DNA from 3 places in the Rhizobium viscosum genome. Region 2 is predicted to be linked to each of the others. Evidence: riboswitches for the same ligand, from Rfam matches in the RefSeq annotation. Region 2 holds a riboswitch; each other region holds the start of a gene.
What was found. A riboswitch is a leader RNA that binds a small molecule or an ion and turns the genes downstream of it on or off. The one in region 2 is predicted to bind cobalamin.

Region 1 (10,141 bases), 1.2 Mb from region 2:
CAGATCGCACCGTCCTGCTCGCTGCTGCATGTGCCGATCGATCTGGATCTGGAAACCGGGTTGGATGAGGAGCTGACGTCGTGGCTTGCTTTCGCCACCCAGAAACTTGATGAACTCTCTGCACTCGGCAGTCCCGGCGGGGCTTCTCAAGCGATTGCTGCAGCCTCTGAGGCTGTGACCTCTCGCGCAGCTTCGCCACGTGTGCACGATCTCAAAGTCAGGCAGCGGGTCGCGGCAATCGATGAGACGATGATGACGCGGAGCAGCGGTTTTGCCGAGAGGACCGGCCTGCAGGAGCGCAAGCTTCGCCTGCCGCTCTTCCCGACGACGACGATCGGCTCCTTCCCGCAGACATCAGATGTTCGAAAGTCCCGCTCCGCTTTCACCAAGGGGACGATCAGCGAGGCGGATTATGATGCCTTTTTGAAAAAAGAGACTGAAGCGGCAATCCGCTGGCAGGAGGAAATCGGCTTGGACGTACTCGTCCATGGCGAATTCGAACGCAATGACATGGTGCAGTATTTCGGCGAGCAGCTTTCCGGCTTCGCCTTCACGCAGCATGCCTGGGTGCAGAGCTATGGCTCCCGTTATGTGCGCCCGCCTATCATCTTCGGCGACGTCTCCCGGCCGAAGCCGATGACGGTCGAGTGGTGGTGCTATGCGCAGTCGCTGACAGAGAAGCCGGTCAAGGGCATGCTGACCGGACCGGTGACGATCCTGAACTGGTCCTTCGTCCGCGACGATCTTTCCCGTGCCGATGTCAGCCGGCAGATCGCGTTGGCGATCCGCGACGAGGTGCTCGATCTCGAAAAGGCCGGTGCGGCGATGATCCAGATCGACGAAGCTGCCCTTCGAGAAGGCCTACCGCTGCGCAAGGCCGACTGGAAGACCTATCTGGACTGGGCGGTCGAGAGTTTTCGCCTGTGCGCCTCCGGCGTGGCGGACGAAACGCAGATCCATACGCATATGTGCTATTCGGAGTTCAACCAGATCATCGATGCCATTGCCGCAATGGATGCCGACGTGATCTCGATCGAGACGTCACGCTCCAAGATGGAACTGCTGGAAGCCTTCCGCAGCTATAAATATCCGAACGAGATCGGCCCAGGTATCTACGACATCCATTCGCCGCGCGTTCCCGACGTTGAGGAAATGACGGAGCTTCTAACACTGGCGCGCCAGCGTCTGACGGACGGGCAGCTCTGGATCAATCCGGATTGCGGGTTGAAAACGCGCAAGTGGGAAGAGGTTCGTCCGGCGCTCGTCAACATGGTTGCCGCCGCCAAGGCGCTTCGGTCAATCGGGCCGATTCGGCGATAGGAGAAGTGGAGAGCTGACAAGACGTCGGCTCTCCTTAATCCCCAATGACATCGGATGGACCTTGATTAATCCGCCGTTAACCATGATCGGACCTTTATCTAGTGCCTCACGCTACGGAAGGCACTACAAGTCGTTGATCGACCCGGCTCATTGAGCTACTATATATAGCGTTCGAGGTTTCCCTGATTCGCAAGGATTAGGGGCTAAGATGGGAATACGGTGCGTTTCGTCATGACGGCGCGACAAGGCCGGAGCTGCCCCCGCAACTGTAAGCGGTGAGCAACTGTCCGATTTCAGGTCACTGAGGCATGACGCTTTGGGAAGGCTGGGGGCAGGGTGCTTCGACCCGCGAGCCAGGAGACCTGCCTTGAACTAGATGTCCACGGGCGGGGTGTCCGGAAGGTCGCGTCTATGCAGGAGGAAAAAATCCGAGCCTGTTGCGCTGCCCCGAACGTCCGCTGAACACTTCGGGGTTGAAGTCATGTCGAAAGCATCAAAACCGCCGCCCGTGCAGGTCCTGCAGGGAAGAGTGTTCGGCGCCTAAAGCGCCAACTTTGTCAGATCAATATCAAGCGTTGCCTCGGACGCCGCAAGGCGCCCGATCCCAGTATTGCGTCCGGAATCCATCGGTATCACGAGGAACATGATGAGCGTTACCGTTTACAGCAAGCCTGCCTGCGTTCAGTGCACCGCCACCTACCGCGCCCTCGACCGTCTGGGCGTAGACTATGAAATCATCGATATCTCCGAGGATGCCGACGCGCTCGATCGCGTGCGCGGCATGGGCTACATGCAGGTTCCGGTCGTCGTTGCCGGCGAGAACCACTGGGCGGGCTTCCGCCCTGATATGATCAGCGCGCTCTCCTGATCGGAGAAGAGCGATGGGCCTGATCGTCTACTATTCCAGCCGGTCCGAGAATACCCATCGTTTCGTCGAGAAGCTGGGACTGCGCGCGGCGCGCATTCCCCTCGGCGCTGAAGACATCGACATTCGCGAACCCTATGTGCTGATCTCGCCCACCTATTGCGGGGACGGGGGAAAAGGGGCCGTGCCCAAGCAGGTGATCCGTTTCCTCAACGATGCGGAAAACCGCTCCAACATCCGCGGCGTGATTGCTGCGGGCAACAGCAATTTCGGCGAGACCTACGGGCTTGCCGGCGACGTGATCTCGCAGAAGTGCCAGGTGCCGTACCTCTACCGGTTTGAGCTTCTGGGAACTGCCGAGGATGTCGCCAATGTCAAAGACGGGATGGGACGATTTTGGACACGGGAACAAATCTGACGCGGGATGCGGGCGCAAAACCGCTAAAGGCCGTGGAAGCGCTGGACTATCACGCGCTGAACGCGATGCTGAACCTCTATGACGATGAGGGCAAGATCCAGCTCGACAAGGACCGCATGGCGGCCAAGCAGTATTTCCTGCAGCATGTGAACCAGAACACGGTGTTCTTCCATAACCTTCGGGAGAAGCTCGATTATCTGGTGACCGAAGGTTATTACGAGCAGGAAGTTCTCGACCAATATTCCTTCAATTTCGTCCGCGACCTGTTCGACCAGGCCTATGCCAAGAAGTTCCGTTTTCCGACCTTTCTCGGCGCCTTCAAATATTACACCAGCTATACGCTGAAGACTTTCGACGGAAAGCGCTATCTCGAGCGCTACGAAGATCGCATCTGCATGGTGGCGCTGGCACTTGCCGAGGGCAATGAGCAGCTTGCCCGCGATCTGATGGAAGAGATCATCGCCGGCCGTTTCCAGCCGGCAACGCCGACCTTCCTCAATGCCGGCAAGAAGCAGCGCGGCGAGCTCGTCTCCTGCTTCCTGCTGCGCGTCGAAGACAATATGGAATCGATCGGCCGCTCCATCAATTCGGCGCTGCAGCTTTCCAAGCGCGGCGGCGGCGTGGCGCTCTCGTTGACCAATATTCGCGAGGCGGGTGCGCCGATCAAGCAGATCGAAAACCAGTCTTCGGGCATCATTCCCGTGATGAAGCTGCTGGAGGACTCATTCTCCTATGCCAACCAGCTTGGCGCGCGGCAGGGCGCGGGCGCCGTCTATCTCAACGCGCATCACCCCGACATCATGCGCTTCCTCGATACCAAGCGAGAAAATGCCGACGAGAAGATCCGCATCAAGACGCTGTCACTCGGCGTCGTTGTGCCCGACATCACTTTCGAGCTCGCCAAGAACAACGAGGATATGTACCTCTTCTCGCCCTATGACGTGGAGCGGGTCTACGGTGTGCCCTTCACCGAAATCTCGGTGACGGAGAAATATCGCGAGATGGTGGCGGATGCCCGTATCACCAAGAAGAAGATCAAGGCGCGCGAATTCTTCCAGGTGATTGCCGAAATCCAGTTCGAGAGTGGTTATCCCTACATCATGTTCGAAGACACGGTGAACCGGGCAAACCCGATCGCCGGGCGTATCAGCATGAGCAACCTCTGCTCGGAAATCCTGCAGGTCAGTGAAGCGAGCGAGTTCAACGACGACCTTTCCTACAAGACGATGGGCAAGGATATTTCCTGCAATCTCGGCTCGCTCAACATTGCGATGGCGATGGATTCATCCGATTTCGGCAAGACGATCGAAACTTCGATCCGTGCGCTGACGGCCGTGTCCGACATGAGCCATATCTCCTCGGTGCCGTCGATCGAAAAGGGCAATGACGACAGCCACGCGATCGGCTTGGGACAGATGAACCTGCACGGATACCTCGCCCGCGAGCGCATCCACTACGGTTCGGAAGAGGGCGTCGATTTCACCAATATCTATTTCTACACGGTGACCTATCATGCGCTGCGTGCTTCTAATCGTCTGGCAGTCGAGCGCGGCGCGAGCTTCAAGGGTTTCGAGAATTCGAAATATGCCTCGGGCGAATATTTCGACAAATATACCGGGCAGGAATGGAAGCCGGCGACCGCAAAGGTGCAGTCGCTGTTCGACGATGCCGGCATTCATATTCCGACGCAGGAAGACTGGCTCGAGCTGAAGAAGGCGGTCATGGCCTCCGGCCTCTATAACCAGAACCTGCAGGCTGTGCCGCCCACGGGCTCGATCTCCTATATCAACCACTCGACCTCCTCGATCCATCCGATCGTCTCGAAGATCGAGATCCGCAAGGAGGGCAAGATCGGCCGCGTCTATTATCCGGCGCCGTTCATGACCAACGACAATCTCGACTATTACGAGGACGCCTACGAGATCGGCGCTGAGAAGATCATCGACACCTATGCGGCAGCTACCCAGCATGTCGATCAAGGTCTGTCGCTGACGCTGTTCTTCCGCGATACGGCAACGACGCGCGATATCAACCGTGCCCAGATCTATGCCTGGAAGAAAGGCATCAAGACCATCTACTATATCCGGCTTCGCCAGATGGCGCTGTCCGGCACTGAGGTGCAGGGCTGCGTGTCTTGTACGCTTTGATTTTGGGCTGCTGGCCGAGAGTTTCGAGCTTGTAGCCCCCTCATCCGCCTGCCGGCACCTTCTCCCCCATGGGGAGAAGAGACAAGCCGATTGCACGGCGCTCACCTCTCCCCAGCGGGGAGAGGGCAGGGTGAGGGGGCTCCGCACTCCGTTAGAATTTGTGGAAGAAAGACCACCCAATGAACATATCCATCAAACCGGTCAGCCGCGTACGCGCCATCAACTGGAACCGTATCGAGGACGACAAGGATCTCGAGGTCTGGAACCGTCTGACCGGCAATTTCTGGCTGCCGGAAAAGGTGCCGCTGTCGAACGACATTCCTTCGTGGGGAACGCTGACGCCGGCCGAGCAGCAGCTGACGATCCGCGTCTTCACAGGGCTGACGCTGCTCGACACGATCCAGAACGGTGTGGGCTCCGTGAAGCTGATGGCGGATGCGGTCACCCCGCATGAGGAAGCAGTGCTTTCCAACATCTCCTTCATGGAAGCGGTGCATGCGCGCTCCTATTCCTCGATCTTCTCCACGCTTTGCCTGACGCCCGATGTCGACGATGCCTATCGCTGGTCGGAGGAGAACGAATTCCTGCAGAAGAAGTCGGCGCTGATCATGGAGCACTATGCTTCGGCCGATCCCCTGAAGAAGAAAGTCGCAAGCGTCTTCCTGGAGAGTTTCCTCTTCTATTCCGGCTTCTATCTGCCGATGTACTGGTCGAGCCGCGCCAAGCTTACCAACACAGCCGACATGATCCGCCTCATTATCAGAGACGAAGCCGTGCACGGCTATTATATCGGCTACAAGTTCCAGCGCGGACTTGAAAAGCTCTCTGAAGAGCGCCGCCAGGAGATCAAGGATTTCGCCTTCGACCTGCTGCTCGAACTCTATGACAACGAAGCGAAATATACCGAAGCGCTCTATGACGGCGTCGGGCTGACCGAGGACGTCAAGAAGTTCCTGCATTACAATGCCAACAAGGCGCTGATGAACCTCGGTTACGAGGCGCTGTTTCCGGCCGAAGCCTGCAAGGTCAATCCGGCGATCCTGTCTGCGCTTTCGCCGAATGCCGATGAAAACCACGACTTCTTCTCGGGCTCCGGCTCCTCCTATGTCATCGGCAAGGCGGTGGCGACCGAGGACGAAGACTGGGATTTCTGAGGTTTATCTTTGCGAAGCCTCTTATCATTTGGCCCGCTATCGCCCACATTCAGCCCGATGTATTCCTTGAATGTGGCGTAGCGGGAGTTTTTTATGAGGCCCTCTTTCGAAGCGACTGATCCGGCAAGCGAAGCTGCCGAAGGCGTCTGGCCAATCCGCAGGCGCCGAATTCTCGATTGGCTGATCAACGAGACCCGCAACGAGCGTTTCATCGACAATATCCTGGTGGAGATGTGCAAGCGGCTGCTGGCAGCCGGCGTGCCGGTGAACCGGTCGAGCTTGCATTTCCGCACCAACCATCCGCAGTGGATCGGCGCTCGCATCCTGTGGGTGGAAGGCATGGAAGAGGCAAAGATCGACACCTTTGCCTACGGGGTGGAAACCACGCCGCAATTCCTTAACAGCCCGGTCAACGAGATCCACAAAGGCGCCAACGAGGTGCGGAAGAACCTGGAGGATTTATGGGAGGGCGACGATTATCCCTTCTACCAGGAACTGCGCGACGACGGCTATTCCGAATATATTGCCTGGCCGATCGATCATACGTTCGACAAGCGCCACGTCGTTACGTTCTCCACCAATAGGCCAGGCGGTTTTACCGGCGAACACGTGGATTTCCTGCGCGATCTTTTGCCCGCCCTGACGCTGGTCAGTGAAATCCGGCTGAAGAACATCATGGCGCGTACGCTGTTGCAGACCTATGTCGGGCCGCATGCAAGCGAACAAATTCTCTCCGGCGTCATCACTCGCGGCAGCGGCACGACCGTCGGCGCGGCGATCATGATCTGCGACCTTCGCGATTTCACGGCGATCTCCGATCTCTGGCCGCGTGATGACGTCATTCATCTGCTCAACGACTATTTCGATGCCATGTCCGATCCGATCGAGCGGCACGGCGGCGAAATCCTGAAATTCATGGGCGATGGACTGCTTGCCATTTTCCCACTGTCGAAGCCTTCGGCCTGCGAGGATCTGCTGACGGCGATCCGTGAAGGGCAAGAGGCGATGGCGAAACTGAATGAGCAGCATCAGCGTTTGGGGCGTAATCCCCTGCGCTATGGTGTCGGCGTCCACGTCGGCGATGTCATGTATGGCAATATCGGTTCGCGTCGGCGGCTGGATTTCACGGTCATCGGCCCGGCAGTCAACGTCGCCTCGAGGCTTGAAACCTTGACCAAGGAGGTCAGGCGACCGGTGCTTTTGTCGCGCGCTTTCGTCGAGATGGCCACTTGCACGGAAGAGATGGACAATCTCGGCACTTTTCCTCTGCGCGGGCTTGGCGAGCCGGTCGAAGTCTTCGCTTTCCGCGAAAAGCCGACAGCCGGTCGTGACGCAGCTTAGGCTACCGGAAAATTGATCTGCGGCGGCAGGAGCAGGCTCTGGCTCTCCGCTGCCGGATTGCTGATGCGCTGAAGAAGCATCTGACCGAGATGTTCGCCAGCTTCCACAAGATCTTCATAGATGGTTTCGATCTTCGGCTGAAGATGGGTGAGGAGATGCGACGTCTCCTTGGCGACGATATCATAGTCTTCAGCGAGAACGCGGCCGGCATCGCTCATGGCCGTAACAAGAGCCAGCGCCGAAACCTCGCCCGGACAGACGAAGCCATCGGGAACATCGGGTGCTGCGGCGCGGGCGCGGAAGAAATCCCTGATCTCGTTGGCCGGTGAATCGAGGGTGACCGCTTCCGATATCTCATAGGCGACGCCGGCCTCGCGCACGGCGGTCATGAAACCATGCAGAATATGCTGGCTGAAGGTCAGCCGCTTCGGCGGCATGACGACCGTGACCCGCTTCCTGCCCTTGGCGATCAGGCGCCGGGTGGCTTCGTAGGCGAAGGCGTAATTGTCGTAATCGACATAAGCATGCGGTGTCGAAAACTCCGTGCGCCCGTGAGACACGAAGGGGAAGCCGACTTCCTGCAGCATCCGCACCCTCGCATCGAAGGGTTCCGTCCGCGTGAAGATCAGGCCGTCGGCGAAATTGTTGCGGACGATATATTCCGCCGCTTCGAGATCCGTCGTCGACAGGAAGTTCGGGGCGACGACGAGGTGATAGGATGTCTCTTTCAACGCCTTGGCGATGCCGTACATGATCGCGGTGCCGAAGCCGACCACTTCCTGATGCGGATCGAGAAGGATGCTGATGACGTTGGTGCGGCCCGTCTTGAGGCGCTGGGCAGCCCGGTCCGGCAAGTAGCCGATCTCGCGGGCAATGCGATGGACGCGCTCGCGCGTTTCAACCGATATTTGCGGCGCGTCGCTGAGTGCGCGCGAAACCGTCGTCACCGCAAGACCGGTCAATGTCGCGATGGTACGCAAGGTCGGCTTGCCGCGCTTTTGCGCACCATCCGGATTTTCACCGCGTTGCAGTTGGGACGATTCGGTCACTGGAGACATTCCATGCTGGATCGCGGCTACAATAACACGATGAAACCGGCACGCAATCAATCAATGCAAACGATTTAAATTTTTACGGTTTCTTAAGCGTTCAGAAAAAATCAAATAAAATCAATATTTATCGAACTAATCATATTTTTCTCGGGAGTCGAGGAAGGACTTGACGTAACAGCGTTTATAACGTTTTAAATTGTTAACCGCGCTGGGAGGTGCGGTGTAGCGTGATGTTTGGCCGCCCTCACGGCGGAAGACATCGGGGCGGGCGAGGTGGGTCTCGCCGCCACTTACGAACGGGAGGATATTCATGCGCAAGTTTTTGAGCTCGGCAGCTCTTGCTGTCGTGATGATGGCTGGTTTCGGCAGCGCTCACGCGGCTGACGTCAAGGAAGTCCAGATGCTGCACTGGTGGACGTCGGGCGGTGAAGCCGCGGCGCTCAACGTGCTGAAGCAGGACCTCGCTAAGGAAGGCTTTGCTTGGAAGGACGTGCCGGTGGCCGGCGGTGGCGGCGACGCAGCCATGACCGCGCTGAAGGCGATGGTTGCCGCGGGCACCTATCCGACCGCTTCTCAGATGCTCGGCTATACCGTTCTCGACTATGCCCAGGCTGGCGTCATGGGTGACCTGACCGAGACGGCAAAGAAGGAGGGCTGGGACAAGTCCGTTCCGGCAGCGCTGCAGAAGTTCTCCGTCTATGACGGCAAGTGGGTCGCAGCCCCTGTGAACGTTCACTCCGTCAACTGGCTGTGGATCAACAAGTCGGTCATGGACAAGATCGGCGGCACGCAGCCGAAGACCTTCGACGACCTGATCGCCCTGCTCGACAAGGCAAAGGCAGCCGGCGTCATCCCGCTCGCGCTTGGCGGTCAGAACTGGCAGGAAGCCACGATGTTCGACTCCATCGTGCTGTCGACCGGCGGTCCGGAATTCTACAAGAAGGCTTTCAACGACCTCGACGAGGAATCGCTGAAGTCCGACACGATGAAGAAGTCCTTCGATAACCTCGCCAAGATCATCAAGTATGTCGATCCGAACTTCTCGGGCCGCGACTGGAACCTGGCGACCGCCATGGTCATCAAGGGCGATGCTCTGGTGCAGGTCATGGGCGACTGGGCGAAGGGCGAATTCGTTGCCGCCAAGAAGACCCCCGATACCGACTTCCTGTGCTATCGTTTCCCGGGCACCGAGGGCAGCGTGGTCTACAACTCCGACATGTTCGGCATGTTCAACGTGCCTGACGACCGCAAGGCCGCTCAGGTGGCGCTCGCCACAGCAACGCTGTCGAAGAGCTTCCAGTCCGCCTTCAACGTCGTCAAGGGTTCGGTTCCGGCCCGCACCGACGTTCCGGATACGGATTTCGACGCTTGCGGCAAGAAGGGCATTGCCGACCTGAAGGCTGCCAACGAAGGCGGCACGCTGTTCGGCTCGCTCGCTCAGGGCTATGGTGCTCCTCCGGCGATCGCCAACGCCTATAAGGACGTTGTCTCGAAGTTCGTCCATGGTCAGATCAAGACCTCCGATGAAGCTGTTACCCAGCTCGTTCAGGCCATCGACGACGCTCGCTAATTCTAACGACAAAGGCTTTCCCGCACCCTTGCGGGGAAGCCCACGGCCCTGCTGCGCGGGGAGGAGATGATCACATGAGTACAGTTGCGACCACGGATCCGGCGCTGACGTCGAAGCCCTCAACTCGCATGTCCATTCGCGGCCGACTGCAGGATGCATTGCCGAAAATCGTATTGGCGCCGAGTTTCCTCATCACGGTGATCTTCGTCTACGGTTTCATCGTCTGGACGGCCTATCTCTCCTTCACCAATTCCAAGACTTTTCCGTCCTATGC
Region 2 (10,141 bases):
CTTCATGCTGGCCTTCGTCACGCTCGCCGGCTTCGGGATGCTGAAGGCGACCGCCCACACCAAGCTTCTCAATCTCGGCTCGAATTTCGGCGCGCTCATCGTCTTCGCAAGCTTCGGCGCCACGCTCTGGAAGATCGGCCTGCTGATGGGTGCCTGCCAGTTCCTCGGCGCGCAGCTCGGCTCGCGGCTAGCCATGCGCATCGGCGCAAGGCTCATCAAGCCGCTGCTCGTCATCGTCTGCATCGCCTTTGCGATAAAGCTGCTCTCCGATCCCGAAAACCCGCTGCGTGTCTGGCTTGGCGTCTAGAATTTGATCTCATCAACCGTGGTCAATGTCGTCTTGGCCGAAACACCTGGCGCATTGGCAAAATGCCAGGCGACATATTGCTCGGCATAGGGATCGGCCGACGACATGCCGTCGACGGGCAGGATGATGTTCATGCCCTTCAGCGCCGCATAGGATGCCGTATTCAGCACCGCCCCTTCGGATGCCGTGCCGGTCACGATGATGGTCTTGATGTGCTTTTCGGTCAGGATCTTTTCGAGATCGGTGTTGATGAACTTGTTGGCACCGCCCTGCACCACCGGATCGCCCTCTCTCGGCGCCAATACGCTGGCGATATCGCCCTTCGTGGCGCCGCCGGTGATACTGTAGATGACGGGCACGCCGCTCTTGCGCGCCTCGCTCAGAAGCTTCTCCACCTTCGGCAGCGAGGCGATGCAGCGGGGCTTGGTCTTCGTGTTGCAAGGCCCTTTCGATGGGTCCTGCGCACCATTGAAATCGAGCAGCAGCAGCGCCGTATCCGAAATATTCACGCTGACCGGCTTCAGCACCGGTGCAGCGGGGACCTTGATCGTATTCCAGTCGTCGATCACATTCGCTTGCGTGGCCGAAGCGCCGAGAAGTGCGAGGGTGAATGCGGCTAAAGCCTTGCAGGAGCCGGTTTTCATGGAATTTATCCTCCGGGGGCAAAAGAGTTGCCGCAAATCTTCGGGCTCGCTCCTCACCTGTCAAATCACCAAGCCGCGACCTGGATTTGACTCCGGCAATCGGACTTCCATTACCTCCCGCGTAATTGATAGGTTGCACCGCTTTCGCCGATGATCGCCCTGCCTGAACATGACGGGCGATCAAAAGGAGATGACCCGATGAACGAAGCAAAGACCAACGCCGAGCGCTACCTCGCAATCTGGAACGAGACGGATGCCGCCCGTCGCCGTGCGCTGATCGCCGAGAGCTGGACGGAAGCCGCGACCTATGTCGACCCGCTGATGCGCGGCGAAGGCCATGAGCAGATCAATTCGCTGGTCGAAGCCGTGCAGAGCCGCTTCCCCGGCTTCCGCTTCGAACTGATCGGCACGGCCGATGGCTATGGCGACAACCTGCGCTTCTCCTGGGGCCTCGGCCCCGACAATGGCGAAGCGCTGATCAAGGGCACGGATTTCGCCGAGCTCGAAGGCGGCAAGCTGAAATCCGTCCGCGGCTTCATCGATCTCCTGCCGGAAGCCGCCTGATGACCCCGACCGCCCGCTCTCTCGGAGATCACCTGCGCGAATGGCGCCAGCGCCGCCGCATGAGCCAGCTCGACCTCGCACTGGAAGCCGATATTTCGCAACGGCACCTGAGCTTCATCGAGAGCGGGCGCTCGACCCCGAGCCGCGAAATGCTGCTGCATCTCGCCGAACGGCTCGGAGTGCCCTTGCGGGACCGCAACCCGCTGCTTCTGGCGGCGGGTTTCGCGCCCGTCTTTGCCGAACGCAAGCTGGACGACCCCGCCCTTCTCCCCGCACGGCGTGCTATCGACAGGGTGCTGAAAGGCCACGAGCCCTACCCCGCTATCGCCATCGACCGCCACTGGACGCTCATCGCCGCCAACGCCGCCCTGGCGCCGCTGCTCGAAGCCGTTGCGGATCCGACTTTGCTGGAACCACCGGTCAACGTGCTGCGCCTCAGCCTGCATCCGCAGGGCCTGGCATCATATATCGTCAACCTCTCGGAATGGCGCGCCCATCTTCTCGACCGGCTGCGCCAGCAGATATCGGTCTCGGGCGATCCCGTGTCGGAAAAGCTATTGAAGGAACTGCTCTCCTACCCTGCACCGAAAGATGCGACCGAGCCCCACACCGACCTCGCCGGCGTTGCCGTTCCCCTGCAGCTTTCGACCAAGGCCGGCCTTCTCTCTTTCATCTCGACGACAACAGTCTTTGGCACGCCTGTCGATATCACCTTGTCGGAACTCGCGATCGAAACGCTCTTCCCGGCCGATGAGGAGACGGCCGCGATCCTGCGCGGCAATCTCGCCAATTAGACCTTTTCCGCGCAATTCCGGATGCAAAACCGCGGACACTTTTGCTGGAATTGCTCAGAACTCCACGCCCGGCTGGCCCTTGATGCCGGAGCGGAAGGGATGCTTGACGAGCTCCATTTCGGTCACCAGATCGGCAATCTCGATCAGTTCGTCCTTGGCGTTGCGGCCGGTCAGCACGACATGCGTCATGTACGGCTTCTCGGTCTTCAGGAACTCCACCACCTCGTTGACGTCGAGATAGTCGTAGCGAAGCGCGATATTGATCTCATCGAGCAGCACCATGGAATTGCGCTCGTCGCGGATCAGCTCCTTGGCCTTTTCCCAGGCAGCACCTGCCGCCGCCACATCCCGTGCCCGGTCCTGCGTCTCCCAAGTAAAGCCTTCGCCCATCGTGTGGAACTGGCAGAGATCGGCAAAATGCTTCTCGATCAGATCCCGCTCACCCGTCCACATCGCACCCTTGATGAACTGCACGACGGCCGACGGCTTGCCATGGGCGATATGGCGGAAGATCATGCCGAAGGCGGCCGAGGATTTACCTTTGCCCTTGCCGGTATGGACGATGATCAGCCCCTTCTCATCTGCCTTGGTCGCCATGATCTTGTCACGGGCGGCCTTCTTCTTCGCCATCTTCTCGGCGTGACGGGCATCGTCCTTTTCGGCTGGTACGACTGGCTCTTCGCTCATGACTGGCTGCCTGCTCTTTTCCTGGTTTCGTTGATGTCTGTGAGATCGAATTGCGCCGAGTTGCTGCGCGGCGTCCAGAGCTTGCGCTCGATCGCCTCCATCAGCCGCTCCTTCATCTCGGAAAGCGCGGCCGGGTTCTTTTCGGCCATGAAATCGCGCACCTTGGGATCGGCAACAAAGGCCTGGTAGACCGCCTCGAAATGGTGGTTGCCGACAGCCCCGGTCGTCGCCGCAAAGGCAAAGAGATAATCGACGGTCGCCGCAATCTCGAAAGCACCCTTGTACCCGTGGCGCATCACGCCCTCGATCCACTTGGGATTGACGACGCGTCCGCGCACCACCCGCCCGATCTCTTCCTCGAGAGAACGGATCACAGGCTTTTCCGGCCGCGAATGATCGTTGTGATAGATCGCCGGCCGCACCCCGCCAAGCGCTTCGGCAGCCGCTGCCATGCCGCCTTCGAACTGGTAATAATCGTCGCTGTCGAGCAGGTCATGCTCGCGATTGTCCTGGTTCTGTACGACAGCCTGGATGGAGCGCAGCCGCTCCTCGAACACCCCGCGCTCGGCCCGACCTTCCTCGCCCGCGCCATAGGCATAACTGCCCCAGACGAGATAGGCTTCGGCGAGATCCGCTCGCCGCTCCCAGCCCTTCTCGTCGATCAGCGCCTGCAGGCCCGCGCCATAAGCGCCGGGCTTGGAGCCGAAGATGCGATAACCGGCCCGCTTTGCCGCCGCCTTCTCATCGAGCCCGGCAGCGGTTAGCCGCTTCTCCTCGCCGCGCATGCGTCCGGCGATCGGATTGTCGGCGGCATCCTCGTCGAGTGCGCCGACGGCCCGGATCGCCTTGTCGAAGAGCGCGATCTGCTCGGGAAACGCATCGCGAAAGAAGCCAGAGATCCGCAACGTCACGTCCACCCGCGGTCGCCGCAGCATGGCCGGCGGGATGATCTCGTAGCCGGTGACACGCCGCGAGGCCATGTCCCACACTGGCTTGACGCCGATCAGCGCCAAGGCCTGGGCGATATCGTCGCCTCCGGTGCGCATGTTGGAGGTACCCCAAGCCGTCAACCCGAAGGAAACGGGCCATTCGCCGTGATCCTGCACATAGCGGCGGATCAGCAATTCGGCGGATTTCTTGCCGAGTTCATAGGCGGCAGGTGTGGGCACCGCGCGGCTGTCCACCGAGTAGAAATTCCGCCCTGTCGGCAAGACGTCAGGCCGCCCACGCGTCGGTGCACCGGATGGACCGGGCGGCACGAAACGGCCATCGAGGCCGCGCAGCAGGCTGGTGATTTCGGCAGGGCCGCAGGCGAGGATGGAGGGTTTGAGGCGGGATTCAATTTCATCGAGGACGCTTCTGGTTTGGGACCAGAGGGATGGGCATGCGAGTTCGCCGGAAACGAGCTTGGCTGCGAGCAGTTCGATACGCTCGACGGTGTCGCCATTGGTGCGCCAGGAGGCGTCTAGGAGGTCTCCTAGGATTGGTGGACATGGACCAGTCCAAGTGGCGGCCATGTCGCAATCGAGAGGGTCGAAGGTGGAGTTACCCCCCTCTGTCCTGCCGGACATCTCCCCCACAGGGGGGGAGATCGACAAGGGGCCAGATCGTCGCCCCACATCAGTTGTTTGGGGAAACCGGTCCCGCGATTCAATCTCCCCCCTTGTGGGGGAGATGTCCGGCAGGACAGAGGGGGGTGCCACAAGCACAACACCCAACCCAGCATCCCCCGCAATCGCCCGCTGCAAACTCGCATCCCCACCTTCACCCAACCCGCGAGGCACCCGCGCCAGCGCCACGGTGAGATCGGTCAGCAACCGCCCTTCCGGCGACACCCCGAACACATGCAGGCCGTCGCGGATCTGCATCTCCTTGAGATCGCACAAATAGGCATCGAGCTTCTTCAACGCCTCGCCTTCGCTCTCACCCTTTGCAATCCCCGCATCCCGATCCAGCCCGATATCGGCAACGAGATCGAGGATCTGCCGCGACAGCAACCGGATACGCCTGGGATCGCCACCCGACGCCTCGTAATATTCATCGACCAGCGCCTCCAGATCCTTGAGCGGCCCGTAGCTCTCGGCCCGCGTCAAAGGCGGCGTCAGATGATCGATGATGACGGCGGCAGTGCGGCGCTTGGCCTGCGTGCCCTCGCCTGGATCGTTGACGATAAAGGGATAGAGATGCGGCAGCGGCCCGAGGATCGCTTCGGGATAACAGGCTTCCGACAGCGCCAGCGCCTTGCCCGGCAGCCATTCCAGATTGCCGTGCTTGCCCATGTGGATCACTGCCTGCGCGCCGAATTCCTCGCGCAGGAAAGCGTAGAAGGCGAGATAGCCGTGCGGCGGCACGAGATCGGGCGAGTGATAACTTTCCTTCGGATCGATATTATAGCCGCGTGCCGGCTGAATACCGATCAGCAACTCGCCGAACCGGGCGAAAGGCAGCGCGAAAGCGCCACCGCGGACATAGGGATCGGCCTCCGGCGCACCCCAGCGCGCGCTGACTTCATCCTGAATCTGAGCAGGAAGAGATTCCAGGAAATCCTTATATCGATTCAGGGAAAGCGTCTCGCGCACGACCTTGCCATCGAAGCCGGAATTGGTCGGCCCCGCCATCAGGTGCCGCATCAGCACATCGCCATCATCAGGGATATCGGCGACCGGATAACCGGCCTTCTCCATCGCCCGCATCACCTCGATCGTGCCGGCCGGCGTATCGAGGCCGACGCCATTGCCGAGCCGTCCGTCACGGTTCGGATAATTCGCCATGACGAGCGCAACCCGCCTGTTCGCCGCCGGCATCTGCCGCAGCCGCGCCCAGTTGACGGCAAGCGATGCCACATAGGCCATGCGCCCGGCATCCGGCTCGCTGGAGACGATATTGGCCTCGACCGCGGCATCATAGCGGGCGGCAGCCTTGAAGGAGACGGCGCGCGACAGCACCCTGCCATCCACCTCCGGCAACGCGACATTCATGCCGAGATCGCGGGCCGAGAGCCCCTGCGACGAGGCGGCCCAGGCCTCCCGCGACGAAGCGGAAAAGATGGCCTGCAGTACGATCGCGTCATTCGTTTCCAGCACGGTCGGCTCGCGATCGGCGCCGGGTGCAGAGACGGCAAAGCCTGTCGTGTTGATGACGACGTCGGGTTTGAGATCGGCGAAAATGGTTTCAAGGATGCCCTTGGAGACGGGATCCTTGAGGCTGTAGGCGAAGACCGGCAATGGGCGTAGGCCTTGCGCCTGCAAAGCTTCGATCAAGGCTTCGACGGGGCGGGTTTCGCCGCTCTGCACCAGGGCACGGTAGAAGGCGATGGCGACAGTTGGGCGGACGGTTGCACCCTCGGCCGTCGAGTGTGCAATACCCCCCTCTGTCCTGCCGGACATCTCCCCCACAAGGGGGGAGATTGAATCGCCGCGAGCTTCTCCCCAAACAACAGATGTAGAGCGGTGGTCTTGCCGCTTGTCGATCTCCCCCCTTGTGGGGGAGATGTCCGGCAGGACAGAGGGGGGTGCTACATCCTCAACAGCCGAAGAGGGCGAAGCGGAGATAAGCCGCCGCCACTCATCAACGCCAACCAGCCCCCGCCCCGGCCACCAGATCCCCGCCTTCATCAGCGGTGCAGCCGGCGCTGGCTTCTCCTCGCCCGAGAGCATCGCCGCCGCATAGGCCAGAAAACCCCGCGCATTCGCGTCGCCGCCCTCGATCAGATACGCCCACAGCGCATTCAGATCCTCCAGCGCCACATTCGAAAACGGCGTCAGCCCCGCATCCGGTTTGGAATCCCCCGGCAGCACCGCAATCAGCACACCATTCCGCGCTGCAACTGCATGCAGCGCCTCCAGCACATAGTGGAAATAGCTCGCCCCGCCGAGCGCCCGCACGATGATCAGCTTCGCATGCCGCGCCGTGCGTTCGACGTATGTATCGACCGACATCGGATGCTTCAGGCTCATCAGGCTGGCAAGCCGCAGCGAATACCCCATCGCCCCGCCGGCATGAGCCGCGGCAATCGCCGCAAGCTCGGTATCGGCGGCCGACAGGAACAGGATATCGCCCGGCGACTGGCCGAGGTCGATCGCCTCGTCGCCATCGCTGATCGTTCCCTGTTGAGCGAGAAGCAGATGCATTGTTTACCTCAGACGAGCGCTTCGATCGCCTTGCGCACCGCGTCCTGATCCATCTCGTGCAGGCCGATGACGACGAGGCGCGTGCTGCGCGCTTCACCCGGCGCCCAGGCGCGATCGAAATACTGGTCGATGCGGGCGCCCACGGCCTGCAGCTGCAGGCGCATCGGCTTACCCGAGACATCGATGAAGCCCTTGAGGCGCAGCACATCATGCTCGGCAATAATGCCCTTCAGCTTCTCGACGAATGCGGCCGTATCGGCGATCGCACCGAGCTCGACGACGAAACTGTCGAACTCGTCGTGATCATGCGGCTCGCCGTCCTCATGCTCCAACTCGTGATGGGACTTGCGGTTGCCGATATCGTCCTCCGTGCCGATGCCGAGGCCGAGCAGCACGCTTGCCGGCACCTCGCCGTTCTTCGCTTCGATCATGACAGGCTTGCGGGCGATGCGCGAAGCGACTTCGCTCTTCACGCGGCCGAGGCCGTCAGCATCAATGAGATCGGTCTTGTTGAGCACTATGAGATCGGCACAGGTCAGCTGATCCTCGAAAAGCTCCTCGATCGGGCTTTCATGATCGAGCGATGCATCCTCGACGCGACGCGCATCGACGGCATCGTGGTCATCGGCAAAACGCCCTGCGGCGACAGCGGCGCTGTCGACCACGGTGATGACGCCATCGACGGTGACTTCGCTTCTGATATCCGGCCAATTGAAGGCCGCGACCAGCGGCTGCGGCAGGGCAAGGCCCGAGGTCTCGATGACGATATGGTCGGGGCGCTGATCGCGCTCCAGAAGCTTGGTCATGGTCGGAATGAAATCGTCGGCCACCGTGCAGCAGATGCAGCCATTGGTGAGCTCGATGATGTCATCCTCGGTGCAGTTTTCCGCGCCGCAGCCCTTCAGCACGTCGCCATCCACACCGAGATCGCCAAACTCGTTGATGATGAGTGCGATCTTCTTGCCGCCAGCATTGGTGAGCAGGTTGCGGATCATGGTCGTCTTGCCGGCGCCGAGAAAGCCGGTGATGACGGTTGCGGGAATTTTCTGCTGCATCGAACTAACCCTTCATTTTCAGCGGCAGGCCTGCCGCGATAAAATAGACATCGTCGGCAGTTGCCGCGATCATTTGGTGCAGCCGACCGGCATGGTCGCGAAACTCGCGTGCCATACGGTTCTCAGGCACGATGCCGAGGCCGACTTCATTGGAAACGATGACGAGTCGCGCCTTTGCGTCAGGCAGAAAGGCAGCAAGGGCGGCGGACTGGGCGGCGATATCGCGCCCCTCCATCATCAGATTGGTGAGCCACAGCGTCAGGCAATCGACGAGGATTGCTCTGCCCTCCGCGTCAATGGCGGCAAGGCGCTCGGCGAGATCGAGCGGTTCCTCATGCGTGGCCCAGGATGGGCCGCGATCGGCTCTGTGCTGATTGATGCGCGCCTGCATCTCGTCGTCCCAGGCGCGGCCGGTGGCGATGTAATGGCGCTCGAGGCCGCTTGTGGTGATGAGATTTTCGGCAAAGCGGGATTTGCCGGAACGGGCGCCGCCGAGGATGAGGGTGGTGGTCATGCGCAGACGCCTCTTGCAGCGGAGGGTGTGGTACCCCCCTCTGTCCTGCCGGACATCTCCCCCACAAGGGGGGGAGATCGGCAAGAGGCGAGACCATCGCCTTACATCAATTGTTTGGGGAGATCGTCGCCGCGATTCAATCTCCCCCCTTGTGGGGGAGATGTCCGGCAGGACAGAGGGGGGTACCACATACTCGACGCACGAGGCCAAAAGCACCGCACTGCCGTCGCCACTATATCGCACCACCGGAGGCAGCGCTGAATCAAATCCTTCAGCCAAGACAACCTCCGTGCTGGCAGCGGGCAAAACGCCCAGATTGGGCATTATGCCCGGCACGGACGGCAGGTCTCCTGGCTCGCAGCTAACGGCCCCGACCGGGGCGACCCGTTACGGTCGCCCCTGATCGTGCCAGCGGATCTGCCTCGCCTTCCCGGCTGCATCTCGTGAAAAGGCGGACGATTCGTAGAATTAGAGGCGTCCTGCCCCGGCTGATCACGATGCATTTCCAGTGGCTTTTCCGGCACTTGTCCGCCTTGCCCGCTTGCAGAATGCAAAACCGTCGGCGCGGCGGTTAAAATGCCGGATGGAAGACCCTTACTGCTCTACAGTCGCGGGGTCGGCTGTGATAAAGGCGCCCGGCTTGGGTCCGCCCCGTCACATTCCCTTTTCATCCGGAAGGCGTTAGCCGATCCGGAACCATCCATTATGTGGATTCATGGTTAGGCGCGTGCAACCCCCATGTCAATTGCCGCGCAGCGTCCCGCCCATGTTCATCTCGACTTACACTACCGATATTATCGTCTTTAATCAAAGGCTTACGTCACAAAAACTTTACGGGCCAGTCGGTATTTTGCCGCAATTGCCGCTCATGCGGATGCCGGCTCCGCCCTTGACCCTCATTCCTGCCGCCTAGTTTCCCCATGATGCTCTCCCGAATGGATATTCGCCGCCTCGGCCCTCTTGGCACCGTCTTTGATCCGGGACGCATGCGCGCGCTCATCCGCCACAGCGAAATGGGCATGGTCTTTGCCGGCGCGCTTGTCGGCATCGTATCGGGGCTTGCGGTCACCGCCATGAGCTATGTCTCGGAAGAGATGCACAGCCTGATCTTCGGCATAGACGGCACGACGAGGCTCAGCGCCTCTGAGATCGACAGCAAGTTCCTGCTGATGACCGCCCCGGTTGCCGGCGGCATGCTGCTCGGCCTCTTGATCTTCATCCTCGCCAAATGGCGCAAGAAGCCGATGGTCGACCCGATCGAGGCCAATGCCCTGCATGGCGGCCGCCTGTCGCTGACCGACAGCATCCTCGTCGCCATCCAGAATCTCGTTTCCAACGGTTTCGGCGCATCCGTCGGACTGGAGGCCGGCTATACGCAGCTCGCAGCCGGCATCGCCTCGAAATTCGGCCTGAAGCTTCAGCTGCGCCGCTCCGACATGCGCGTCC
Region 3 (10,141 bases), on a different contig from region 2:
CATGTTGATCTGCCAGGTAGCGGTCCTCTCCCATCAATTCCAGGAGGGCCGCGCCCGCAGCATCGCCTTCGGCTGGTGGGGTATCATTTTCGGCATCGGCCTGGGCTTCGGCCCGATCGTCGGCGTCGGAATCGTGGCGGTGGCCGGTTGGCAATGGGTGTTCCTCATCCATGCTGTACTGGCGGCCGTGACAGTCGCTCTCGCGCTGACGGGAATTCAGGAATCGCGCGATCCCGCAGCCGGACGGCTCGATATCGCCGGCATCGCTACCCTTTCGCTGGCGGTCTTCTGCCTTGCCTTCTTCATCACCCAGGGGCCAGCTCTCGGTTTTGCGAGCCCCGCTGCGCTTGGCACTATCGGACTTGGCGCCGCAAGCCTCGTCGCCTTCGTCGTTGCCGAAAGGCTGAATCCGCGACCGATGTTCGATGTCTCGGTCTTTGGCATTCGCGCCTTCTCGGGTGCCATCATCGGCTCGGCTGCCATGAATATCAGCTTCTGGCCTTTCATGATCTATCTGCCCATCTGGTATGAGGCCGGTCTCGGCTATGGCAGTGTGACCGCCGGCATCGCCTTGCTTGCCTATACGCTGCCGACGCTCGTCGTGCCGCCGCTGGCCGAACGGCTTATGCTGCGCTACCGGCCGGGCATCATCATTCCCGGCGGCCTTTTCACCATCGGGCTCGGCTTCCTGCTGATGAAGTCAGGCAGTGCTGCCGCTGCGCCAAGCTGGCTGACGATGCTGCCCGGTGCGCTGCTTGCCGGCATCGGACTTGGCTTCACCAACACCCCGGTCACCAATACGACGACGGGCGCCGTCTCCAGCGATCGCGCTGGCATGGCCTCCGGCATTGACATGAGCGCCCGGATGATCTCGCTCGCCATCAACATCGCCGTCATGGGCTTCATCCTGTTCAGCGGCGTGCTCTCCCATCTGAAGAGCGCCTTGCCGAACGCGATGGATGCCGATGACCTGCGCCTGCTTGCCGAACGGATCTCCGCCGGCAACATCACTGCCCTGCCAGACATTCCGGCCGAGACGGTGCATGATGCGCTGGTCGCAGGCTTCGGCGGTGTCATGCTCTATGGCGCCATCGGCGTCTGGCTTCTCGCCGCCGCAAGCTTCCTCACCTTTGGCCATTGGAGGACACCGGCCTGCGCCAAGGATTGCAGCACCCAGCCGGCCGAGTGACACACACGCGCGCCGGCTCAAACCGGCGCGGCCTCGCCTTCCACCTGTCCCCAGCCGTCGTGGTAGACCAGCTCTTCCAGCGCCACCCGCTGCCGCCAGCCTTTGACCGCCAGTTCCGGCTCCTCGTAGAGCCGGTCGACGAAGCCGGCGCAGAGCCAGGCGACGACTTCGATATGATCGGGAATGCCAAGTATCTCCTTGAGGTCGCCCTCGCGAAAGATGCTGACCCAGCCGATGCCGACGCCTTCGGCGCGGGCCGCGAGCCACAGGTTCTGGATGGCGCAGACGGTGGAATAGCTGTCCATGCGCGGATTATGCGTGCGCCCCAGCACCACGCTGCCGCTGCGGGTCGGATCGCAGGTCACGCAGATGCCGAGCGGCGCCTGGACAATGCCTTCGAGCTTCAGCGAACGATACTTTTCCTGCCGCTCGCCATCGAACATGCGAGCCGCTTCCTCATTCGCCCTGAGGAATGCATCGCGCACTCGCGCCCTCACCTCGGCACTTTTCACCAGAATGAAATTCCACGGCTGCATGAAGCCGACCGAGGGAGCGTGATGGGCCGCCGTCAAAAGCCGTGTTACCAGATCGTCCGGCAAGGGATCGGGCAGGAACTGGCTGCGCACGTCGCGCCGCGTCATGATTGCGTGATAGACGGCCTCGCGTTCGGCCGCAGAAAAGCTGGATGCCGGGCAAACGGCATCATCAATGGGTCGCATCGTCAAATCCCCAACAACGCAACCGCCCGCCGTCCGCGCGGGTTGGGTCTATCTTGCCAGGCCGGTCTTCTGACTTGGCGTCATCCGCCTCGCCGTTGCCTTCCCGGCCGGAAAGCCAGTGGCGTAGTTTAAACGGCGAGCGTCAGCCTTACAGCGTTGGGCACGTTCCGGTCTTGCACCGGATTCCCGATTCTCCCGCTTGTGACAGCAGGCACCTGACGGGCGATCTATGGCGCGGAAACGGCATGGCCGCAAGCCGCATGCGACATTCATTTCGTGGACAGGCTGAAAACGCTGTCCTAAAGCGAAACCCGAATCCAACCGACGCCCCACCAATGCCGGTGAGGAGCCGACGACCCGACGCCGCAGGAACAGACATGCCGAAGCGACCGAACCGGAAGAGGCCCTGGCCGAAAGCCGATAAAACTTCACAGCTCTGTCATTTTTCCTCACAGATTCCACGTGACAATTCCAATTCGCATGTCTACATAGGCGGCATGTCGATTTCGTCCGTTTACGCATCGCGATTTTATTCGTACCGCTGCTTCCAGCGGATGCGGGTCTGTGCGTAACCGAAACTAACGCGACGACAACCCGAACAGCCGCTAGTCTACCTGGCGGCTTTTTTGTTCCGCACGGTATGACCAAACAGGAGAGCATACCGTGACTGACACTATTGATGATCTGCGCATCGTCGAGATCACCCCGCTGACCAAGCCTGCCGATATTATCAAGGAAATCCCGCGTGACCGCGCGGTCACGCACACCGTGACCAGCACGCGCGACACGATCCACAATATCCTGACCGGTAAAGACGACCGTCAGCTGGTCGTCATCGGCCCCTGCTCGATCCATGATCCGGCAGCCGCCCGCGAATATGCGTCTCGTCTCGTCGAGCAGCGACGACGCCTGTCCGGCGATCTCGAAATAGTCATGCGCGTCTATTTCGAAAAGCCCCGCACCACCGTCGGCTGGAAGGGCCTGATGAACGACCCGCATCTCGACGGCAGCTACCGTATCGAGGAAGGCCTGCGCCTCGCCCGCCGTCTGCTGCTCGACATCAACGCCATGGGCCTGCCGGCCGGCTGCGAATTCCTCGATACGATCACGCCGCAGTACATCGCCGATCTCGTCAGCTACGGCGCCATCGGCGCGCGCACGACCGAAAGCCAGATCCACCGCCAGCTCGCCTCGGGTCTCTCCTGCCCGATCGGCTTCAAGAACGGCACGGATGGCGGCGCGCGTGTCGCGCTCGACGCGATCATGGCCGCTTCCCAGCCGCATCATTTCCCGGCTGTCACCAAGGACGGACAGGCAGCGATTGCCTCCACGCGTGGCAACGAGGACTGCCACATCATCCTGCGCGGCGGCAAGCGGCCCAACTATGAAGCTGCCGACGTCCAGGCCGTCATCGCCGAGGCAACCAAGCTGGGTGTCGACCCGCGCATGCTGATCGATGCCAGCCACGCCAACAGCGGCAAGGATCCGATGAACCAGCCGAAGGTCGTCCACGACGTCGCCGGCCAGATCGTCGCCGGCAATAGCCATATCAAGGGCATGATGATCGAGAGCAATCTCGTCGCCGGCCGCCAGGATCTCGTCCCCGGCAAGCCGCTCGTCTATGGCCAGTCCATTACCGATGGCTGCATCGGTTGGGATACGTCCGTCGAGGTACTCGAAGATCTCGCCAAGGCCGTCCGCGACCGCCGGAAGGCAGCCGTCGCTGCCTGAGTGGCCGCATTCAGCGCGGCGGGAAAACCCCGCCGCCCGTTCCCAATCTGCTATAGAGGGTTTTAGGAAACTACGAGTTTTCGATTGCGTAGATGAACAGAGCGGTCCACGCCGAACCAATTACAAATATCACTGTCCAGAGCCACATCGCTTCTTTTAGGGCGCGCTCGTTTTTTCTCAGGACGAGCATTAACAGTGACAATATAAATAAGGGGTAAGCTTGCGGGGAGATTAGAAGCATTCCACGCAACGGGCCTCTTAATTCGGCAGCGTCGGAAATCTCTTCATATATACTGTAATATGACATCGGTATTCTCGCTAAAATGTAGAGAGATACGAAGTATATTATAGATATTATGATCATCGATTTTCTTATGAAATGAATTTTACGCAAGGCCCTATCTCGCGGATGCGCTGTATTATGTTGTGTGTTTAATCTGTAGACGTACGCTAAGTTGCAGTCCGAAGCTATTCCCCACCGCTCACTCATCAAATGGCGGTGCGCCGCTCTTAAGACTTCACCGGAAAATACCGCACGAAAGCGAATTCCTCGCCATCCGGCGACCAGTTCGGCACGTTGATCGTGCCCTGCCCGCCGAAGAGTTCGAACAATTCCGTCAGGTTGCCGCCATCCATGTCCATCATCCGCAGGCGCACGTTGAGATCGCGCGGGTGATCGAAGACGTCAGGATCGTAGGAAAGGATCAGCACCTTGTCATTGTTCGGCGACGGATGCGCAAACCAGTTGCCGTAATTGTCCGATGTCACCTGCTCAAGACCCGTGCCATCGGGATGGATGCGCCAGATCTGCATCAGCCCGGTGCGGCTGGAATTGAAATAGATCCACTGCCCGTCGGCCGACCAGTCCGGCCCGTCATTGCGGCCCTCGCCATGCGTCAGCCGCTTCTCCTCGCCGCCGTCGACCGAGATCGTGTAGATATCGAAGAGATCATTGCGGATGCCGCAATAGGCAAGCTCGCGCCCATCGGGCGACCAGCCGTGCCAGTAGGACGGCAGGTTTTTGGTGATCAGCCGCGGCTTGCCGCCCTCGATCGGCAGGATGTAGATCGCCGACTTGCCGAACTCGGTCTTGTCGGAAATGACGATCTCCTCGCCATCGGGCGAAATGCCATGGTCATTGTTGCAATGCACGGCAAAACCGGTATCGACCCGCTCGACGAGATCGCTGCCATCGAGCCGCAGCCGATAGAGCAGCCCGTCGCCATTGATCAGCAGATAGGCGCCGTCGCGCGAGAAATTCGGCGCCTCCACCAGCGCCTCCGTCTGCCAGACGACGCGGCTCTCGCCCCGCCGCACGTTGTAGATTTCAACTGAGCTGCGCATTCATCCCTCCCAGACTTTTGAGGCGCCTCAGCGATCCCGGAACCGGTTGGTGATCGGGTAGCGCCGGTCGCGGCCAAAATTCTTCTTGGTGATCTTCACGCCCGGCGCCGACTGGCGGCGCTTGTATTCGGCGAGATAGAGCAGATGCTCGATGCGGTGGACCGTCTCGACATCATGGCCGCGCGCCACGATCTCCTCGACACCCATTTCCCGCTCGACAAGGCATTCGAGGATGTCGTCCAGAACAGGATAAGGCGGCAGCGAATCCTGATCCTTCTGATCGGGGCGGAGTTCGGCCGACGGCGCCTTGTCGATGATGTTCTGCGGAATGACTATCCCCGAAGGGCCGAGCGCATCCGGCGGCACATTCTCGTTGCGCCAGCGCGACAGCGCATAGACCTGCATCTTGTAAAGGTCCTTGATGGGGTTGAAGCCGCCGTTCATGTCGCCGTAGAGCGTCGCATAACCGACCGACATTTCCGACTTGTTGCCCGTGGTAACCACCATCGAGCCGAACTTGTTGGAGATCGCCATGAGGATGACGCCGCGCGCGCGGCTCTGCAGGTTTTCCTCAGTGATGCCGCTGTCTGTGCCCTCGAAGAGATTCGAGAGTGCGGATGAAAAGCCAGCGACGGGTTCTTCGATCGGAACGATGTCATAGCGGCAGCCAAGCGCTTTGGCGCAATCGGCGGCGTCCTTGAACGAATCTTCCGATGTATAGCGGTAGGGCAACATCACCGTGCGCACCCGTTCCTCGCCGAGCGCATCGACGGCAATCGCCGCGCAGATTGCCGAATCGATGCCGCCGGAGAGGCCGAGCACGACATTCTTGAAACCGTTCTTGTTCACATAGTCGCGGAAACCGAGCAGGCAGGCGCGGTAGTCGGCCTCCTCGCTCTCGGGGATGCGCGCCATCGGCCCTTGCGAGCAATGCCAGCCCTTTTCTGTCCGCTTCCAGGTGGTCACGGCCAATGCCGTTTCGAACTGGCTGAGCTGGAAGGCGAGCGACTTGTCGGCATTGAAGGCAAAGCTTGCGCCGTCGAAGACGAGCTCGTCCTGGCCGCCGAGCTGGGCGGCATAGACCATCGGCAAGCCGGTTTCGATCACCTGCTTCAGCACCACCTGATGACGGATATCGACTTTGCCGCGATAATAGGGCGAGCCGTTCGGCACGAGCAGGATTTCCGCGCCGCTTTCGGCAAGCGTCTCGCACACGCCGAGATCGCCCCAGATATCCTCGCAGATCGGAATGCCGATGCGCACGCCGCGAAAATTCACCGGACCCGGCATGGCGCCCTGGTCGAAGACGCGCTTCTCATCGAACTCGCCGTAATTCGGCAGGTCGATCTTGTCTCTGACGGCGATGACCTTGCCGCCGTCGAGCACGGCGATGGAATTGTAGCGGCCCGTCTCGTCCTGGCGCGGGAAACCGATGACGATGCCCGGCCCGCCATCGGCGGTGTCGGCCGCAAGGCTTTCGACTGCCTTCCAGCAGGCGTGGATGAAGGCCGGCTTCAGCACCAGATCTTCCGGTGGGTAACCGGAGATGAAAAGCTCGGTCATCATCAGGAGATGCGCGCCCTGCCGCGCCGCGTCAGTGCGCGCCTCACGCACCTTGGCAAGGTTTCCGGCGACATCGCCCACAGTGGGGTTCAACTGGGCGATGGCGATATTGAAGGTCTGGGAGATAGCGTTTTCCTGTGTCATGTCATTCATTTAATCCGCCCCTTCGTGCACCGCAATAAGCCGCTTCGAAAGCCGTAGCGATCTGCGGCGAAAATTTGATGAACGGCAGCCTCGTCACTGTGCCTATCCTTCTGTTTGCCTTGCGCGACGCCGATACGCATTGCAATTTTCGGCAACGGCGGAATACTGCGCCCCAATTCGATCCATTCCCGGGACAATGCCATGTCTAATCTTCCGAATTTCGTCCACCTGCATTTCGGCAAGCCGGCCGAAGAACTGGGCGATATCGAAAAGCGCGTGCTCGCCAAGGCGCATGAACGCAAGATCATCTCCACCGACGTCAACGCCGCAATTGCCGCTGAGGCGTCCTTCGGCGAGCGGGTGGCCGATGGCATCGCTCGCGTCGGCGGTTCATGGTCCTTTATCCTCGCCTTCCTCGCTTTTCTCGTTGTCTGGACCCTGATCAACACGGTCATTCTGCTGAGCCGCGCCTTCGATCCCTATCCTTTCGTCTTCCTGAACCTGATCCTCTCCATGCTCGCGGCCATCCAGGCGCCGATCATCATGATGTCGCAGAACCGTCAGGCCGAGCGCGATCGTTTCGAGGCCGCCAAGGATTACGAGGTCAATCTGAAGGCCGAGCTTGAGGTTCTGTCGCTGCACCAGAAGATCGATATGCGGGTGCTGACGGAACTGACTGCGCTGCGAGAGGATGTCTCTCGCCTGAACGCCATCCTCGCAGAGCGCGGGCCGCTAAAATAGCGCGACCTTAAACGTCTGAAATCTCGTCGCAATTCCAGCCCTGTCATCGCGTTTCATTTGACAGGGCGCAGGCATTTGGCCAACCTGCCGACATCACGCAGGGAGCATGCTTGGAAGAAGAGCTTCAGTTCGGTGCATTTTCGATAGTGCCCGCCAGGCGCAGCCTGTTGCGGGAAGGGTCGGCCGTGCCCCTCGGCAGCCGCGCCGTCGATATCCTGCTGTTTCTGCTCAATCATCCGGGCGAGCTGAAGACCAATGCGGAGATCGTCAAGCAGGTCTGGCCGGATACGTTCGTGGACGAGGCCAATCTGCGCGTTCACGTTTCGGCGCTGCGCAAGGCGCTGGGCGACATCAAACGCGAGCCGCAATTCATCGCCAATGTGCCCGGCCGCGGCTATACTTTCATCGCGCCGGTTAACCGCCGAGCCAATGGCGCAGCGCCCGCCCCTCGGCCCACACTCCAGAGATTCCGCCCCGAACGCCTTCCCGCCCGTATCTTCGGCCGCGAACAGACGATCGCAGCCGTGACCGGGCAGCTGACCAAGGGCCGACTGGTAACGATCGCCGGCCCTGGCGGCATCGGCAAATCCACCGTCGCCCGCGCCGTGATCGCGCGCGGCAGCTTCGAGGGCGAAATCGTCTGGATCGACCTGTCGGAAGTCGCGACAGGTAATCTCGTGCCGACGGTCGTGGCGTCTGCACTCGGCATCCTCTCGCGCAGCGACGATATCGTAACGGACATCGCCGCCCATCTGCGGTCATGCAATCTCCTGCTCGTGCTCGACAGCTGCGAGCATGTAGTGGCCGATATCGCCAAGCTCGCCGAAGATCTGCTGGCGGAAGCGCCCGATCTGCATATCCTCGCCACCAGCCGCGAGCCGCTGCGCGCCGAAGGCGAACGTGTCCACCGCCTGCTGCCGCTAGACCTGCCTTTATCCGCCGTGACAGCGGAGGCTGCCCTTGCCTCGCCCGCCGTCCAGCTTTTCGTCGAACGCGCCGATGCCTGCCTCGGCGGTTACGAGCTGACGGATGAGGACGCCGCCGACGTCGTCGATATCTGCACGCGGCTCGATGGCATTGCGCTCGCAATCGAGCTTGCCGCCGGCCGGCTGGAGGCGATGGGCATCGCCGCCCTCTCCCGCTCGCTCTCCGACTGCTTCCGCGTGCTGACCCGCGGCCGGCGCACGGCCCTGCCCCGCCACCAGACACTACGCGCCACGCTCGACTGGAGCTACCTCATCCTGTCGCCGGAAGAGCAGCAGGCGCTGCGAGAACTCTCCGTCTTCCGCAGCCGCTTCAGCGGCAGGGCCGTAGCCGCGGTTCTCTCCGGCACCGAACCCGAGGATTTGCTGGCCGCGCTCGTCGCCAAATCGCTGGTCGTGGTCGAGACTGCGAGCGACGAAACGCGCTACCGCCTGCTCGATACGACCCGCCTCTATGCCGGCGAAAAGCTTGCCGCCTCGGGCGAACTGCCCGATGTCATGGCCCGCTTCTCCGCCTGGCTCTCTGTCGCGCTCGAGAGCGCCGAGCAGGGCCTCTATGCCGCCCCGCCGGAGGAGTGGCCTGATGATTTCGCCCAGCAGGTGCCGGGCCTGCGCGCAGCCCTCGACTGGGCCTTTGGTCCATCTGGCGGCGATGCGCTGCTCGGCGTGCGGCTGACCGTCGCCGCATTGCCGCTCTTCTTCCGCCTGTCACTGCTCGACGAATGCCTGGCGGCCCTCACCCATGCAATAACCTTCCTCGATGCCCGCCCCGGCCTCGATGAAAAGAGCCGCATGAAGCTCTATGCTGCGCTCGGCTGGCCGCAGCTTCGTGCCACCAATGCACCCGAAGACGGCGTTGCCGCCTGGACGACGGCCCGGCGGATCGCCGAGGAACTCGGCGATGTCGACCACCAGCTTCGCGCCATCTGGGCGCTCTGGGTCGATCTGGTGAACCGCGCCGAACCGCGTCAGGGACTGGAGCTGGCGGAGCGCTTCGCAGCCCTTGCTCCGTCCTCCTCCGATCCGACCGATGCCATCATCGGCAGGCGCATGAAGGCCGCCACGCTGCACTGGCTCGGTCGCCATGCCGAGGCCCGCGAGGAACTTCTGGCGATGCTGGCGGACTACGCGCATGTGCCGCAGGCCCGCCATTCCGTGCGCTTCCAGTTCGACCAGCGCGTTACGGCGCGCATCATCATCGCTCGTTGCCTCTGGATACTGGGCGATGAGAAGGCCGCGCTGAACGAGGTCGAAGAGACCATGCGCTACGCCCGCGATATCGGCCACAACCATTCGATCAGCAATCTTCTCGCCGAAGCCGCCTGCCCGCTGGCGCTCCTCTCGGGCAACGACGGCGAAGCGGCTGCCGCGATCCGGCTTCTGCGTGACCATACCAAGGCCCTGTCGCTTGATGTCTGGCACACCTATGCCGACGGTTTCGAAGCGGAACTGCATCTGCGGGACGGCGAATACCGGCTCTGCCTCGCAAAGCTGCGCCCGGCGATGGACATCCTCGATCGTGCCGGCTTCAACCTCTTCCGCACCTACTTCCAGTCCATCGAGGCGCAGGCCCTGTCCGGCCTCGGTCAACATGCGGAAGCCCATGCGGTGATCGACAGCGCCTTGGAGCATGGCGATGCCTCGGGCGAACGCTGGTGCCTGCCCGAACTCCTGCGGGTGAAGGCAATGGTCACCGCAAAGGGACAAAGCCCGGAAGCGCTGGATGC

Region 1: it holds a riboswitch for cobalamin, as region 2 does, so the genes downstream of both, nrdH (glutaredoxin-like protein NrdH) here and cobU (bifunctional adenosylcobinamide kinase/adenosylcobinamide-phosphate guanylyltransferase) in region 2, are expected to answer to the same signal.
Region 3: it holds a riboswitch for cobalamin, as region 2 does, so the genes downstream of both, bluB (5,6-dimethylbenzimidazole synthase) here and cobU (bifunctional adenosylcobinamide kinase/adenosylcobinamide-phosphate guanylyltransferase) in region 2, are expected to answer to the same signal.

The regions. Positions count from the first base shown of each region.
Region 1 covers NZ_JADBEC010000001.1:2,360,066-2,370,206, forward strand. Annotated here, with positions in the region: gene metE (5-methyltetrahydropteroyltriglutamate--homocysteine S-methyltransferase) at 1-1,320, shown strand, start outside; cobalamin riboswitch at 1,478-1,704, shown strand; gene nrdH (glutaredoxin-like protein NrdH) at 1,967-2,188, shown strand; gene nrdI (class Ib ribonucleoside-diphosphate reductase assembly flavoprotein NrdI) at 2,202-2,603, shown strand; gene nrdE (class 1b ribonucleoside-diphosphate reductase subunit alpha) at 2,582-4,750, shown strand; gene nrdF (class 1b ribonucleoside-diphosphate reductase subunit beta) at 4,930-5,904, shown strand; gene H4W29_RS11690 (adenylate/guanylate cyclase domain-containing protein) at 5,998-7,245, shown strand; gene H4W29_RS11695 (LacI family transcriptional regulator) at 7,242-8,294, opposite strand; gene H4W29_RS11700 (ABC transporter substrate-binding protein) at 8,608-9,867, shown strand; gene H4W29_RS11705 (carbohydrate ABC transporter permease) at 9,942-10,141, shown strand, end outside.
Region 2 covers NZ_JADBEC010000001.1:3,548,043-3,558,183, reverse strand. Annotated here, with positions in the region: gene H4W29_RS17435 (TSUP family transporter) at 1-307, shown strand, start outside; gene H4W29_RS17430 (cysteine hydrolase family protein) at 304-951, opposite strand; gene H4W29_RS17425 (nuclear transport factor 2 family protein) at 1,150-1,515, shown strand; gene H4W29_RS17420 (helix-turn-helix domain-containing protein) at 1,515-2,309, shown strand; gene cobO (cob(I)yrinic acid a,c-diamide adenosyltransferase) at 2,364-2,996, opposite strand; gene cobN (cobaltochelatase subunit CobN) at 2,993-7,126, opposite strand; gene cobW (cobalamin biosynthesis protein CobW) at 7,135-8,181, opposite strand; gene cobU (bifunctional adenosylcobinamide kinase/adenosylcobinamide-phosphate guanylyltransferase) at 8,186-8,695, opposite strand; cobalamin riboswitch at 9,019-9,411, opposite strand; gene H4W29_RS17395 (chloride channel protein) at 9,619-10,141, shown strand, end outside.
Region 3 covers NZ_JADBEC010000003.1:193,666-203,806, reverse strand. Annotated here, with positions in the region: gene H4W29_RS33050 (MFS transporter) at 1-1,189, shown strand, start outside; gene bluB (5,6-dimethylbenzimidazole synthase) at 1,207-1,908, opposite strand; cobalamin riboswitch at 1,951-2,142, opposite strand; gene H4W29_RS33040 (3-deoxy-7-phosphoheptulonate synthase) at 2,572-3,639, shown strand; gene H4W29_RS33035 (TolB family protein) at 4,150-4,983, opposite strand; gene H4W29_RS33030 (NAD+ synthase) at 5,011-6,690, opposite strand; gene H4W29_RS33025 (hypothetical protein) at 6,696-6,893, opposite strand; gene H4W29_RS33020 (DUF1003 domain-containing protein) at 6,892-7,431, shown strand; gene H4W29_RS33015 (ATP-binding protein) at 7,542-10,141, shown strand, end outside.